DNA from 3 places in the Pseudarthrobacter sp. NIBRBAC000502771 genome. Region 3 is predicted to be linked to each of the others. Evidence: riboswitches for the same ligand, from Rfam matches in the RefSeq annotation. Region 3 holds a riboswitch; each other region holds the start of a gene.
The links. Region 3 has a riboswitch for cyclic di-AMP ahead of NIBR502771_RS16540 (NlpC/P60 family protein). Riboswitches for the same ligand answer to the same signal wherever they lie in the genome.
Positions count from the first base shown of each region.

Region 1: linked by a shared signal. The riboswitch ahead of NIBR502771_RS01410 (hypothetical protein) and the one ahead of NIBR502771_RS16540 (NlpC/P60 family protein) in region 3 are both predicted to bind cyclic di-AMP.
Region 2: linked by a shared signal. The riboswitch ahead of NIBR502771_RS04775 (NlpC/P60 family protein) and the one ahead of NIBR502771_RS16540 (NlpC/P60 family protein) in region 3 are both predicted to bind cyclic di-AMP.

Region 1 covers NZ_CP041187.1:322,090-327,219, forward strand. The annotation lists gene NIBR502771_RS01405 (glycosyltransferase family 39 protein) at 1-1,854, shown strand, start outside; cyclic di-AMP (ydaO/yuaA leader) riboswitch at 2,054-2,217, shown strand; gene NIBR502771_RS01410 (hypothetical protein) at 2,223-2,948, shown strand; gene NIBR502771_RS01415 (VOC family protein) at 3,124-3,528, opposite strand; gene upp (uracil phosphoribosyltransferase) at 3,631-4,266, opposite strand; gene NIBR502771_RS01425 (phosphatase PAP2 family protein) at 4,279-5,103, opposite strand.
Region 2 covers NZ_CP041187.1:993,656-998,785, forward strand. The annotation lists gene NIBR502771_RS04760 (hypothetical protein) at 1-405, shown strand, start outside; gene NIBR502771_RS04765 (copper resistance CopC family protein) at 486-1,112, shown strand; gene NIBR502771_RS04770 (hypothetical protein) at 1,186-1,656, opposite strand; gene NIBR502771_RS04775 (NlpC/P60 family protein) at 1,890-2,660, opposite strand; cyclic di-AMP (ydaO/yuaA leader) riboswitch at 2,664-2,859, opposite strand; gene lspA (signal peptidase II) at 3,118-3,627, opposite strand; gene NIBR502771_RS04785 (cation-translocating P-type ATPase) at 3,624-5,130, opposite strand, start outside.
Region 3 covers NZ_CP041187.1:3,543,620-3,548,749, forward strand. The annotation lists gene NIBR502771_RS21020 (M23 family metallopeptidase) at 148-510, opposite strand; cyclic di-AMP (ydaO/yuaA leader) riboswitch at 933-1,128, opposite strand; partial or broken gene NIBR502771_RS21280 (hypothetical protein) at 1,300-1,518, shown strand; gene NIBR502771_RS16540 (NlpC/P60 family protein) at 1,594-2,367, opposite strand; cyclic di-AMP (ydaO/yuaA leader) riboswitch at 2,371-2,567, opposite strand; gene NIBR502771_RS16545 (heavy-metal-associated domain-containing protein) at 2,810-3,124, shown strand; gene NIBR502771_RS16550 (hypothetical protein) at 3,383-3,859, shown strand; gene NIBR502771_RS16555 (DUF305 domain-containing protein) at 4,008-4,652, shown strand; gene NIBR502771_RS16560 (F510_1955 family glycosylhydrolase) at 4,768-5,130, shown strand, end outside.

The DNA.
Region 1 (5,130 bases), 1.3 Mb from region 3:
CAGGACTGGACTGCCTGGTTCTTCGGTTCCTCGGACGCTGCCAACTCCATCACGGTGGACAAGCCGCCGGCCTCGTTGTGGATCATGGGACTGTCCGTCCGGATCTTCGGATTGAACCCGTGGAGCATCCTGGTCCCGCAAGCGCTGATGGGGGTCGGGGCCGCCTGGCTGCTCCACCTTGCGGTGCGCCGTGCCGCGGTGCAGGCCACGGGTGACGACACCGTCGCCCACCGGGCCGGCTTGCTGGGCGCTGCCGTCCTCGCCCTCACGCCGGTTGCCACGCTGATGTTCCGGTTCAACAACCCTGACGCCCTGCTGGTGCTGCTCATGACTGCCGCCGGGTATGGGATCCTCCGTGCAATCCAGGAGGACCGGCCGCGCTGGCTCCTGCTGGCCGGCGTGTTCCTGGGCTTCGGCTTCCTGGCCAAGCAACTTCAGGTCCTGCTGGTGGTTCCCGGGTTCGCCCTGGCCTACATGGTTGCGGGGCCGGGCAGGCTGCGCCGGCGCCTCCTGCGGCTCGCCGCGGCAGGGGCGGCGATGGTGGTTTCCGCCGGCTGGTGGCTCGCGGGTGTCGAGCTGACACCTGCCAGCATGCGGCCCTACATTGGCGGGTCGCAGGACAACTCCATCCTGGAACTCACCCTTGGCTACAACGGATTGGGGCGGCTGACGGGCGACGAAACGGGCAGCGTGGGCGGGGGCAACGGTTGGGGCGTCCCCGGCCTGTTCCGGATGTTCAACAGCGAGTTCGGAGGCCAAATAGCGTGGCTGCTGCCCTCCGCCCTGATCCTCGCGGCGGGCCTGCTGTGGGTGGGCCGACGGGCGCCGCGGACGGATCCGGTGCGTGCGTCGGTGGTGGCCTGGGGCTCGTGGGTCCTGGTGACGGGCCTGGTGTTCAGCTTCATGGCCGGCATCATCCACCCCTACTACGCGGTGGCGCTGGCGCCGGGCATTGCGGCACTTACCGGCCTGGGCGCTGTTCTCCTGTGGCAGCACAGGCAGCAGCTGGCCGCTGCAATCCCGCTCGCGGCGGCGGTGGCAGCGGCAGCCCTGACGGCGTTCTCCCTGCTGGGCACCACCTCGGCCTACGGTCCGTGGCTGCGCTGGCTGGTGCTGGCGGCAGGGCTGGCCGCTTCCGCCGGAGTGGGCCTCAACCGGTTCCTGGGCCGCCGCTCCCTCCAGCGGACGACGGCGGTGCTGGCCGTTGCTGCGTCGCTCGCCGGGCCGCTGGCCTACTCCGTCTCCACGGCATCGGCGGCGCACAGCGGGGCAATCGTCAGCGCAGGCCCCACGTCAGGGTTCGGTACGGGCCCGGGCGGAGCCCCCGGCGGCACTGGGGGCAACGGGAACGGATTCGGCCCCAGTGGCACAGGCAGCACAGCCCAAGGCACGCAGGGACAAGGCACTCGAGGACAAGGCACGCAGGGACAGGGCTTCCGGCAGCCAGGTACCCAAGGCGGCACAGGGTTTGCCGGAGGCCGCAGCGGAGGGATGGGCGGCCTCTTGGGTGCCCCCACGCCGTCGGCCGGGCTGGTCACCGCGCTCCGGGCGGGGGCCTCAAGCTACACCTGGGCCGCGGCCGTGGTGGGTTCGAACAACGCCGCCGGTTACCAGCTGGCAACCGAACTTCCAGTCATGGCGGTGGGCGGCTTCAACGGCACCGATCCCTCCCCCACGCTGGCGCAGTTCCAGGAGCTGGTGTCCCAGGGAAAGATCCATTTCTTCATCGCGGGCGGGACCATGCGCTCCACCAGCGGCTCGGATGCAGCAACGCAGATCGCTGAGTGGGTGGCCGCCAACTTCCAGTCGCAGAGCATCGGTGGCACCACGGTGTACGCCCTGGCAGGCCAGTAGCGAGGCAGTCCGGCCCGGACCGGAAGTCCCCGGCGGGCTGGACTGCTTCCGTTTAGCCGGTCCTCAGCGCGTGCGGCCGCAAACCGACGCGCGGAATCCGCGACTTCCGTTACCTAAATGTGACTTCTGCTTAATCTTCCTGTACCGTCGATTGGGTGCGGTTTCCGTTCGGGCCGCATATCCCGGGTTGACGCCAAGCTCTGCCGCTTCCCCGGATTCCGATTGAGCAACGGCAGAGGCGGGGGACCCACCGTCCCGGGCAATGACTGCCCTTGGGGTTAAGCCAGTACGTGATTTTCATTCCGTACGGCCGGATGCCCTCATCCGAACCCGACAGCTAACTCCGCAGGTGTGAGAGGCGATCAATCATGTCCAAAAACACGGCAGAATCATGCCTGCAGGCTAAACACAGGGCCAAACCGCAGGCCAAGAAGACCACCCTGGGCCAGCGCGCCGCCGTCCTTGCGGCATCGTGCGCGGTACTGGTGGGGGTAGGCGCGGCCGGACAGGCCACCAGCAGCATGACCCCGGCGTCGTCCACCCAGTCAAACACGGCAGCAGCCGACGCCCAAATGAGCATCGAGAAGAGCGAAATCCGCTCCAACCCGGTGGAGAGCCCCGCTCCCGCAGCCATCAGCGTTGCACCGCAGGCGGCTGAACCGGCTCCGGCAGCAGCGCCCGCGGCTCCCGCACCGGCCCCTGCCCCGGCACCCGCACCGGCCCCTGCCCCGGCACCCGCACCGGCCCCCGAGCCTGCACCCGAGCCTGCACCCGCCGTCGCAGTCAACGATCCCGCCGGAGCCCAGGCATACGCCGCCGGCCAGCTGGCCACATTCGGCTGGGGACCTGACCAGATGCAGTGCCTGCAGACCCTGTGGACCAAGGAATCCGACTGGACCACCACAGCTACCAATCCCAGCAGCGGGGCGTACGGAATCGTCCAGTCCCTCCCCGCCGAGAAGATGGCCAGCTCAGGTGCGGACTACCTCACCAACTACCGCACCCAGATCAACTGGGGCCTGGATTACATCAAGAAGAGCTACCAGTCCCCCTGCGGTGCACTGAACTTCCACCTGGCGCACAACTGGTACTAGGCACCATTTCCCTGCCGCGGCGCGACGAAGCGGCACCTTCAGCTGAGCCTTTCCAGCATTGACGGCCGCCCGACGACGCGTCCCTGGCCCCGCCGTCGTTCGCCCTGGAGTGGGGCCCGGCAGGGAACTACCGCGCAGTGAGGGCCGCATCCCCGGGGATGCGGCCCTCACTGGTTTAAGGTGCAGAGCTTGGCGCCGCGCCTGCCCCCGCGTTCCGCCACGGTATGCACTGGACAGACCACTTGTTGCCGTCCGGATCGGCGAAGTACACGAAGTGTCCCCAGTCCTGGACGTCCACGTCACTGACGTCCACACCGTTGGTTTTCAGGAAGTCATGCGCCGCGGTGATGTCGCTGACCACCAGTTGCAGGTTTGACCCGGTGCCGGGAGGTGCGTCCGTCAGCCCCTCGCCAATGCAGATGGAGCAGGCCGAACCTGGCGGCGTCAGCTGCACGAAACGGAGGTCGTCCGAGGGCCGCTCATCGTAGTCGGCGTTGAAGCCCACCTTGTTGACGTAGAAGTCCTTGGCGCGGTCAACGTCGGAGACAGGGACAAAGACAAGTTCGAGTTTCCAGTCCATCCGCACAGGCTAGCGGCGGGGCACCGGTCCGAAAAGGCCCAGCGCAAAAAGAAAGCCGTCTAAGAAGTCCCTCCCCGACAGGTCCCGTCCGGAGGCAGGTGGCTACCCGGCGATGCCGTAGAGGCGGTCGCCGGCATCGCCCAGCCCGGGAACGATGTAGGACTTCTCGTTGAGCTTCTCATCGATGGAGGCCAGGACGATGTGCACGTTTGCGTCGCCCAGTTCCTCCTCCAGCTTGGCCAGGCCCTCCGGAGCCGCCAGCAGGCAGATGCAGGTGACGTCCGAAGCGCCCCGCTTGAACAGGAACTTGATGGCCTCGCGCAGGGTGCCGCCGGTGGCCAGCATGGGGTCCAGGACGAACACCTGGCGGCCGGTCAGGTCCTCGGGGAGGCGCTCGGCGTAGGTGATGATGTCCAGCGTTTCCTCGTCCCGGGCCATGCCCAGGAAGCCCACCTCGGCGGTGGGGACCAGTTTGGTCATGCCCTCCAGCATGCCCAGGCCCGCCCGGAGGATGGGGACCACCAGCGGTGTGGGCTTGGTGAACGCCGTACCGATGGTGGTGCTGACAGGCGTTTCGATGGTGACGGGCTCGGTGCGGACCTCCCGCGTGGCTTCGTAGGCCAGCAGCGTCACCAGCTCTTCCGTCAGCTGCCGGAAGACAGGCGACGGCGTGTTCTTGTCCCGCAGGACGGTGAGCTTGTGGGCGACCAGGGGGTGGTCAACAACGAGAGTACGCATCCCCCAAAACTATCATCCGGCGGTGTCCTTGTTGTGGCCTCCGTGGGCGTGCTCACTGCCGCCGTCGCCCCCAAGGTGCGCTTCCTCGGCCACCACGTCGCGGACGATTGGACGGTCGAACGACGGCGCCGCACCGGCGTGCTCCCGCCTGCGGACCAGGTGGAACAACCTGTGCGCCAGAATGACCACGCCCACCCACGTCAGGCCGAGCAGCCACCCGGCCATGACATCGGTCAGCCAGTGGTGGCCAAGGAAGACGCGGCTCAGCCCCATGGCGATGATGAACAGCGTGCCGCCCGTGATGGCCGAGACGCGAACCACCGTGGCCTGGAACTGGAGGCAGATCAGGTACACCACCAGGCTGATCACCACGGTGGTATTCAGGGTGTGGCCACTGGGGAATGACGGTGAATCCTCGTATGGGGGCACCGCGTCCGCGTGGTCCGGGCGGGTGCGGCCCACCAGTTTCTTGCCGAACGTCGTGGCCATGATGGAGACGGCCGCTGCGCCGCCAACCAGGATGAGGGGCCGCCAGTTCCGGCTGAGGAAGGTCAGCCAGGCGGTGAGGATGCTGGCGAGGATGGGCATTCCGATTCCGCCGCCGATATTGGTGAAGCCGGTAACGAACGCATCGAGTCCGGGGCTGCGCAAGCTCTCCGACAGGGCCAGGGCCGGCTTGTCCAGGTTGGCCAGGCCCGCGGAATCCACCACATTGTCGTACACCTCGGCGCCAAGCAAGGCCAGGGATACGATGATCGCACCGCCCACGAGGATGGTGAGGACCAGCGCCGCATAGGGCTTGAACCAAAGACCTAGGCGATCCCGAAGAGTGTCCATGGTGCCTCCCGGCGTCGGTAAGTAACC
Region 2 (5,130 bases), 1.9 Mb from region 3:
CGGCTTTCCTTCTACCTCTGCGGATCCCAACTCGCCCTGCACCTGGGGTTTTCAACGCTTTCAACGCCCGCGGCGGGCCGCCCCGGCCCTGCCCACCACGGGCCGTCCTTGCTGAACCTTGAAGGTGCCGCGTCCCATCAGCACTTGGTGGCCGACCCGGGCACTTACATGACGTTCGTCCACCTCGCCGCGACGCTGGGTACAGCAGTCCTCATTGCCCGCGGCGAGGCTGCCCTTTGGGCGCTTGCCGCGTGGCTGCGCCCGTTGTGCGGCGCCCTCGTTCCCGCCGTCCTTCCGGCGGACTTCCGCCACCCCCCGCGTCCGGGGCGATCCGTGGACAGGGGCTGCAGAACCCCCGTCCAGGTCGTTGTCCGCGGACCACCACTTAGATTCTGCAGATCATAAGCCCTTCGCCGCCGGCGGCAGGGCGGCCCGGTACGAAGAGGCGTGCCCGGCAACCGGATATGAACAGAATCGACGACCCCATGACAACACGTAAAATAACCACTCGCTCCCGGGCAGGCCTGGCTCTCGCCGGCGCGCTGCTGCTCGCAGCCATCGGGGCGGGACCAGCGCACGCCCACGACGCTCTTCAGTCCACGTCCCCCGAGCGGGACGCGACAGTGACAGCCGCCCCTGCCAGCGTGTCTTTGACCTTGTCGGAGCCGCCCACGGACTCACAGAGCTTGAACCTCAGTGTCATCACCGTGACTGACTCAACGGGAAAGACCCTCAGCGACGGCCAAGTCACCGTGACGGGACCGACCATCTCGACAAAGGTCGCCCCGGGAAGCAACGGTCCCTACACCGTGCTGTGGCGGACGGTTTCCTCAGACGGCCACCCCATCGAGGGAAAGTACTCTTTCACGGTCCAGGACCCCGGGGCAGAAACACCGGCGGCGGCGCCGGCCACAACAGCATCGGTGCCGCCCTCGGCCGCGCCGTCGGCAACCCAGAGCGCGGCGGCAACCACCGTTCCGATGGCTCCGCGCCCGGATGACAGCAACGCTTTGCTCGTCGTAGGCATCGGCGCAGTCATCCTCGCCATCCTGGGCGGCATCCTTTACCTTGCCCGGCGTCGCCGGGAGCCGACCGGTACCGGGGGAAACTGACCCGCAAGGAGTTCTCCAGATGCCGGCCCCGGCCGCCTCTTCACAAGAGTGCCATCCGGGGCCGGCATCTCCTTTAGGACGTGGAAATGGTGCCTGGCCGCTGATGCTCGGCCCTCGCCGACCGCCTGCGGTCCCGGTACCTGCAGACCGCAGCAGCCAAAACGGCCCCGGCCATCACCAGGCATGCTGTCACACCCACGGAGAACAACACGGAGGATACCGGCGGTGCCGGTGCTGACGCGTCGGCGGCCGCGATAATAGTCAGCCAGTAGGCGACGGTGGCCCCCGTCCACGCCAGGCCCGCACAAGCTGTCACCCATGACCATCCGGAAAACCATGCGCTGCCCTGCCGGTAAGACAAGGCGACGGCTATCGCCACGACCCCGGCGACTGCCAGGAGCTGCAGCCCCAGCAGATACGGCCCGGCCACCAATCCGACGGGGATACCCAGGCCACCCAGGAGCACAAGCCGCTTGGCAGCGAGGGGCATACCTCCCCGGTTCGCGTCCGACCGGGTACTGTCGCTCATCGTTTCATCTGGCATGGTCGAATCCTAAACTTCCTCTTCAAATGGGCTCTCCGGCGCACGTCGCGGGCCTCATGCCTAGACGATGCTGCGGCAGCGGATTGCCTTCCCTGACGATACAGCATGCGCTGGATCGAAAAGGGCGGGAACCGATGAGGCCAGCGGAAGCTGCCGCTTCCCCACCGGCACACTGAAGGCCGGCGGTTTCGGAGCCCCCAAGGCACCGAAACCACCGGCCTTTCAGTTGGTTCTTAGGCTCCTGCGCGGACGAACGTCACAGCTCCCTTGGACGTCATCCAGGTCAGGGGGTGCACGGCGGTTTCGTTCTTCCCGTTCAGCCCGGAGCTGAGGACCTGGCCGTTGCCGACATAGATCCCGACGTGACCGGGCTGCATGACCATGTCGCCGGGCTGGGGATCGCTGACGACGGTGCCGTAGTTCATGAACTGCATGGGGCCGAGGTCTCCGACGGGGATCCCGGCAGCGTTAAGCGCGTTTTCCACCAGGCGTGTGCAGTCCTGAATCATGCCGATTTGGGCGTAGGCCGAGGAAAGCATGGTGGCGTTGACTCCGCCTGCCGGAGCGGCCACGGGCGCGGCGGCCGGCGTGACAGTGACCTGGGCCTTGGCCGGAGCCGCAGCAGCGGTCGCACCCGCGGCGGGCACGGCAGCGCGGGGGGTCTCTGCGGGGACGGGTTTAGGCGCTTCGACGACCGGTGCCGGGGTCGTCTTCACGGCAGGACGCTCAAAGGAGATCTGGATTGACGCATCTGCACTGAGCGGGGCCTGTACCTGGCTGGCGAGCTCAACATTTGAGGCCGGCTCGGCCTCGCGCTGGGCCGGGGCCTCTGCTGCCTGCGCGGCGATCCCGCTGGTCAGGATCAGGCCGGAGGCTGCTGCGATGACCGCTGCCTGGCGGCCTACGCCACCGGCGTTCTCGGCAACGGATTTGGACAGGACCGCAAGGGCACTGGTCTGGACAGGGGCCGCGCGGTGGCGGCCGTGAGCACGGCGAATCGACATGAAAGGGCCTCTCCCACTGCCTGCGAGGTTAGCTGTCGGATTCGGATGGGAGACACCCGGCCGCTGTTCCAGCGCAATGCTGGAGGCGCGGCTTCACCCCAAGGCCTGCACTAAGCGGGCCACGTTTGGGTTCCCCGTCTCTGCCGGACGAATTTTGCGAACGGATCCCAAGGCAGCGGCAGAGTTAGGCAATCTGCTCAGGAGTGCCGCATTCTGAGACCGGCACGCCTCCGACCGTACCGGAGAACCTGGGCTATTGTCACATTTGCATAACGTGCGCACGGCTGCTGCGGGTCTCAGGCAGCCCCCCAATCAGCGCTGCAGCCAGTGCTCGGACTCGACCCCTTGGGGTGCCGTCCGAGGTTCCCTTTCCGCCCGTGCACTCCAGAGTAAAGACCTTGTCGGAGCTGGCGCGACCTGGCCACCGCCGCCTGGAGGCGAAGGCCCGGCTGAAGGACTAGTGGCCGGTCCGGGGCGGTCGGGTGATGACGTTGCCCAGGACCAGGAGCGCCGCCCCGGCGGTGACGAACACGTCGGCAAGGTTGAAGGTGGGGAACCAGCCGCTGTGGAAGTAATCGACAACTCCCTGTCCGTCGAGCCTGTCAACGAAGTTTCCGACGGCTCCTCCGAGCAGCGCCGCGGCCCCGGCCCGGGTGAGGCCGGTCATGGAAGGGGCGGAGGTTACGGCGTACCAGAGTAGGGCAGCGATGATCACGCCGGTGACGGTGATAACAACCCACGGGGACAGATCAGCCCCGAAGCTGAAGGCGACGCCGCGGTTATAGAGCAGCTTGATGTTGATGGGGCCGAGGTCAGTCGCCGTGCCGTTGGAGAGTATGGCCTCTGCCAGCGCCTTGAGGGCCAGGTCGGCCGCCGCCAGGACGGCGGCGCCAAGCAGCACCACCGCCCTGGACCGTCGCGCTGTGGCGGCGGGTGAGTCCTGACGCCCTATGGTTTGGGCGCTCACGCTGCCGGTTCCAGCGTGGGGGCGGGTTCGGGCGCACGAAGTGTGGTCTTGCGGCTGATCCGTCCGGCGCGGACTCCGTTGGCGATCACGGCTATTTCGGCCAGTTCGTGGATGAGGACCACGGCGGCCAGGCCGAGCAGTCCGAACAGTGCCAGCGGGATCAGCACAGCGATCAGCAGCAGGGACAAGCCAACGTTCTGGAGCATGATGCTCCGGGTCCGGCGGGCGTGAGTGAGGACCTGGGGCAGGTGGTTCAGGTCCTCTCCCATCAGGGCGATGTCTGCTGTTTCAATCGCGACGTCCGTGCCCATGGCGCCCATGGCGATGCCGGTGTCGGCGGTCGCGAGGGCTGGGGCGTCGTTGACGCCGTCGCCGACCATGGCGGTGGGGGCGCGGCCTTTGAGCGTGCGGATGATCTCGGCCTTATCCTCGGGGCGGAGGTCCGCGTGAACCTCTGTGATGCCCGCTTCCTGGGCCAGGGCTGTGGCGGTGATGAGGTTGTCACCGGTGAGCATGGCGGTTTTGTAGCCGGAGGCGCTGAGTCTGGCGATGACTTCCCGGGCCTCGGGCCTCAGTTCGTCCCGTACGGCGACGGCGCCGATGACCTGGCCGCCATCCTCGATCAGGACGGCCGTCGCGCCGGCGTGCTGCATCCGCTCGACGTCGGGGGTGAGGGGCCCGGCGTTGATCCACCCGGGGCGGCCGAGACGAACGACCCTGCCGTCAAACCGACCCTCGAGGCCGGCGCCGGGGACGGTGTCAACGTCGGTAACAGCCGCGCGTTCGGTGGTGGCTGCGAGGATGGCACGGGCGAGCGGGTGTTCGCTGCGGGCTTCCAGTCCGGCGGCGAGGGCCAGGACCTGTTCCCGTGTGGCCGTGCCGGTAGCGGCGACATCGATCACCGCTGGCTTGTTACGGGTGAGTGTTCCGGTCTTATCCAGGGCGATGGTGCGGATCCTGCCGAGCGTCTCAAGGGCGCCTCCGCCTTTGATGAGTACGCCGATGCGGCTTGCCGCGCCGACGGAGGCGACGACGGTGACGGGTACGGAGATGGCTAATGCGCAGGGTGAGGCCGCGACGATGACGACGAGGGCGCGTTCGAACCACAGCAGCGGTTCTCCGACGATGAAGCCGAAGGTGACGATCAGCGCTGCGACGATGAGAATGCCGGGGACGAGTCGTCTGGCGATGGAGTCGGCCAGGCGCTGGCCCGGGCCTTTCCGGGACTGCTCGGCCTCCACGATGTGCACGATCCGGGCCAGCGAGTTGTTCTGGGCGGTGCTGGTCACTTCGACCTCGAGCGGGCCGGTGCCGTTGATTGACCCGGCATAAACCCCGCTTCCCGGACCGGCCTCGACCGGAAGGGATTCTCCGGTGAGCGCCGAGGTGTCAAGGGAAGTGCGGCCGGTAATGACCCTGCCGTCAGTGGCCAGGCGCTCCCCTGGCCGGACCACCATCCGGTCTCCGGGCACGAGTTCGGCCGGGGCGATGGAGACCTCGGCG
Region 3 (5,130 bases):
AGGAGAGGATCCACTGAGGCAGGCGCGGGACCGGTACGGCTGAAGCGCCGGAGGAGGTCCGGTCATCGGAAGCTTCCTGTCGGCGCCACTCTACGTTTCCGCAACCATGAACAGCTGACGGACTTGAAGCCGGAAACCGGTCTCTCCTTATATGTAGGCCGAGGGATTTACGGTCGCACCGTTAATCAGGACTTCGAAATGCAGATGGCAACCAGTTGACGCCCCGGTCGTACCAACGCCGGCAATCTGTTGGCCCTGCGTTACTGGTTGCCCAATCGAAACACCGATGCTGGCCAAGTGGTTGTAAGTGGTCTTCATCCCGTTGCCATGATCCACAACGATCCGGTTGCCACTGCCATAGGGGCTCCAGCCTGCCTCAACGACTTTCCCTGGGCCTGCAGCGAACACCGGGGTCGAGCATGCTCCTGTCAGGTCGATGCCGATGTGCAGTTCGCCGGCAGCTCCGGTGATGGGGCTGACACGGAATCCGAAGGGGGAGCTCACGTTCATGGCGGCCAGTGGTGCCCTCAGGCCGCGGGACTGTGCAGTGGGGGCCAGCGCAGCCGCCGGTGCTACTGGAGTCGATGCTGCAACCGTTCCGGCAGCCTCCACGGGCGACGCAGGTTTAGGAGCCGGCTGGGAGGTTACCGCGGGGCTGTCAAAGGTCAGGGAGGCGGTTGGCACTGCGGTAACTGCAGCCTCAACGGCAGGAACTGCGGACGCGGCGGCCCGGTCCGGAGCTCCGGCTCGGCCACCCGGGTCGGCCTGCGCGGCCGAAAGGGCCGTGAGGGCGATCATTCCCGTGACGGCAGCTGTAACGCCCCACTGATGGCTGCGCAGCAGAATGGCAGCGTCACGCAAAAGGGGGCGGCGTGTCCTGGTAGCAGGAAGGGCACGGCGACGGCCGTGTCTGGGCTGGGCAGACAAGATTGTGGTCCTCTCGGCGCCGGCGAAGTTAGCTGTCGGATTCGGACGAGTGGACTGTCCGGCTGCTGGAGGACGCGCGGTAACGCAGCCGCCAGGTAGCTTCACCCCAAGACGCGCTCCGGCGCCGTAAGTGGATCCTCCGCCCCCGCCTTGAGAAGCTCATAGTTATTGACCGCCGGCGGGGTTTGGCGTAGCGGTCAACACATACCCGCCAGGGGTATGCCTCTCTAGAGTAGCGAATCGTTCGCATAAGTTACAAATCCGTTATTCATTCCACTCGCGGCTGCTTGACCCAAGCAGCTGCGCATTGCCCAATAGTGGCGGCGTACATCGCGATCGGGGGATCCGGCGATGATGGGGGAGTGATCTGGCCAGGTCGCCCAACCGATTGACTGTCCCCCCGGACGCTGGCGCCCCCTTAACACCAACCGGTTCTGGGCGGTCTTCTACAACGCCGTGGTCATCCCGGTCGCCGCGCTGGGCCTGCTGAACCCGGTGATCGCAGGCGCCGCGATGGCCGCCAGCCAGGTCTTGGTGGTTTCCAACTCGTTGCGGCTGCGCCGCTTCGGGCGGCCCGCAATGAGGGTGTAGTCCCGATTGCGGCAGGGATGCTGAAGGCCGGTGATGCACAGCCCCCAAGGCAGTGCATCACCGGCCTTCAGTGGCTTACTTACCGGCGCGGACGAACGTGACGCTGCCCTTGGACGTCATCCAGGTCAGCGGGTGTACGGCGGTTTCGTTCTTCCCGTTCAGACCCGAGCTGAGGACCTGGCCGTTGCCGACGTAGATTCCCACGTGGCCGGGCTGCATGACCATGTCACCAGGCTGCGGGTCGGTGACCACGGTGCCGTAGTTCATGAACTGCATCGGGCCCAGGTCCCCGACAGGGATGCCGGCAGCGTTGAGTGCGTTTTCGACCAGCCGGGTGCAGTCCTGGATCATGCCGATTTGGGCGTAGGCGGAGGAAACCATGATGGCGTTGATACCGCTGGCCGCGGGCGCGGCTACAGGAGTGGCGGCAGCAGGGGCAACCGTCACCTGCGCCTTCACGGGCGCAGCCGTTGCAGCCACCGCGGGTGCGGCGGACGCCTTGGGCGCCTCGACGGCGACCGGCTTGGGTGCTTCCACGACCGGAGCCGGGGTGGTCTCCACCGCGGGACGCTCGAAGGAAATCTGGACCGTTGCATCCGCACTGAGCGGAGCCTGGACCTGGCTGGCGACTTCCATCGCCTGAACCGGCTCCGCCTCACGCTGGGCCGGGGCATCGGCTGCCTGGGCGGCAATGCCGCTGGTCAGGACAAGGCCGGACGCCGCGGCGATAACGGCCGCCTGCCGGCCGGCGGCACCGGCGTTTCCGGCGACCGATTTGGACAGCACCGCAAGCGTGCCGGTCTGGACAGGGACCGCGCGGTGACGGCCGTGAGCTTTGCGCATGGGCATGAAAGGGCCTCTCCCACTGCCTGCGGGGTTAGCTGTCGGATTCGGATGGGAGACACCCGGCCGAGGCTGGTACCAAAGGAACCAGGCACGGCTTCACCCCAAGGCCTGCCCACAGCAGGCCAGTGTTGGTTTCCCCGTCTCTGCCGGACGAAAGTTGCGAACGGATCCCGGGCAGCGGCAGAGTTAGGCAAGTCTGCTCGGGAGTGCCGCATTCGGAGAAACCGGCACGGCTTCGACCGTACTTCACGCACGCATCACTTGTCACATTTGAATAACATAAGATGCAGATCACAGGTCGTTTACTTTCTTCCTGATACCCCCACCCGGTATAGTTTCTGCTGTTGTCAGTGAAGTGGTATGTCCCGGCCGGCCCCTGCGCCCGGCTCTCACAGCCGTTCAATCCCAGCGCCCATTAGTCCTTCGTCAAGGAATGGAAACTGACATGTGTGGAACCGAAAACCGTTCCCAGCTGCCGCTTGCCGCGGCATCGGGGTGCAGCTGCTGCTCGACCGAAGCCGCCCCTTCCCCCACCGCAGCCGCCGGTGCCACTACCGTTGAATTCGCTGTGGACGGCTTGACCTGCGGGCACTGCGTGCAGACGGTCGAGAAGGCTGTCTCTGCCGTTGATGGGGTGGAATCTGCCTCCGTTGACCTCGTCCCCGGCGGCCGCTCCCGCCTGCGGGTGCAAGGTACGGTCGACGCGGCAGTGATGCGGGAGGCTGTGACTGCGGCCGGGTACACCTTCGCCGGCATCTAGAATCTGCATGTCCCCGGCACCTTCTGCTCGCGCCGGGGCATTGTGCCTCCCGGCGAGGAGGGCCATTTCCGCAACGTCACCACCCGCAGGTGCCCCCGGGCGACCTGAAAAGCCGCCCATCCCGGTGCCGACGTCGCTGAGCGGGAGCGGCAGACGGACATGCAGGCCCGCGCGTTGAACTAGAAGGAGCCGGCCGGCAGGAACATCCTGCCGGTTTACCCTTGTTGTGAGAGAACTCTACGGAAAGGAGGAAGAGTCGTGACTCCAGCGCATCGTCGCCTTTTCACGGCCTTCCTCCTGAGGGGAGGGTTCCTGACCGCGGCCCTGGCCGTCATTGCCGGCATCTTCGGCATGCACGTTATGGGCGGTGCCCACGACATGCCCCCGGGCCCCACCATGTCAATGGCAGGACCAGGGGGGACGACGCAGCTGCAGGCCATGGCGGCCAGCCACGTCCACGCCATGGGGACGTCCATAGGCGTGGCTTCATATGATCCGGCGGCTGCGGGTTCCTTCTCCTCGTCGTCCTGTGACCCGGCGGGGTCGTGCACCGAGATGTCTGCCGGTGACGCCGCTTGTGTCCTTGCCCCGGGACATACGACTCTCTCAGCTCCACTGCCGGGAACAGCGCCCTATGATCTGCCCGATTTTGGTGCCGCCGCTTTACTCGGCAGCATCTATTCCTACTCACCGGGCAGCCCCTCCCCCGGCGACCTCTGTATCAGCCGGACGTAAATCACTCCACCGCGCCGGTGCCTTCAACCGGTGCCATCGTCCAGCCAGATGGCCTGCAGCAAACACACCAGACCCCTTAGGGTTTGCCGCTGCATGCTCCCCCTTCCAGGCGGATCCCCCCGCTGATACTTTGAGGACCCTGATTTTCATGAAGAAGACCCTGACCATTTCGGCTGCCGCCATCGCCGCAGCCATCGCCCTCGCCGGATGCTCGGCCGGCTCCGGAACGGGGAGCTCGAACGGAAGCAGCATGCCAGGCATGGACCACGGCAGTTCCGGGATGATGTCATCCACCGCGGCCCCCGCAAGCTCAGCTGCGGCTGCGGCTGCCTTCAACGACGCGGACACGATGTTCGCGCAGATGATGATTCCCCACCACGCCCAGGCCGTCACCATGAGCGACATGATGCTCAAGAAGCAGGGTATCCCTGCCGCAGTGACCGACCTGGCCACCAAAGTCAAAGCCGCCCAGGGACCGGAAATCGAAAAGATGACCGGCTGGCTTCAGAGCTGGGGCCAGCCCACCGCCGCAGCGACTGACATGGCATCGAACCACGCCATGCCCGGAATGATGGGCGGAGACGACATGGCCAAGCTCGAGGCCGCGCAGGGCGTTGAGGCGGCCAAAGTGTTCCTGACCCAGATGATCGCCCACCACGAAGGCGCCGTCACGATGGCCAGGGCAGAAACTACCGACGGCAAGAACACCGATGCGGTCCAGCTCAGCAAGGACATCGTCAACGCCCAGGAAGCCGAGATCCAGGAAATGAAGGACCTGCTGGCCACCCTGTAGCCAGCGCCTGAACGGGTGCCGGCTCTCTTCCCCCTGGGGGGCCGGCACCTCCCCTGTCACCCTTCCCGGTTACCCTGGTCCGCCCGGTTGGCCGGTCCATCCTCTGGAGTTTCCCGTGCCCCTGCACTTTTTTCGCCATCGCCGCCCGGCCGCCGCTCTCGCCACGGCCGCTGCCCTGCTGTTGACCCTGTCCGCCTGCTCCCCTGGCACAGCCACACCCGATGCCGCGTCCCCGGCTGCAGCAGGGCGGCCCAGCTCCCACGTCCACGGGCTGAGCGTGAACTCCGAAACCGGGCAGATACTGCTGGCGACCCATGAAGGGCTCTTCGACATCTCTAAAAACACGGGTGTCAAAATCGGACCAAGCAACGACCTGATGGGTTTCACGACCGCCATGGACGAGGGCGTCTTTTACGCCTCCGGCCATCCAGGCAAAGACTCAACAATGCCCAACCCTCTGGGACTACTCAAGAGCAAT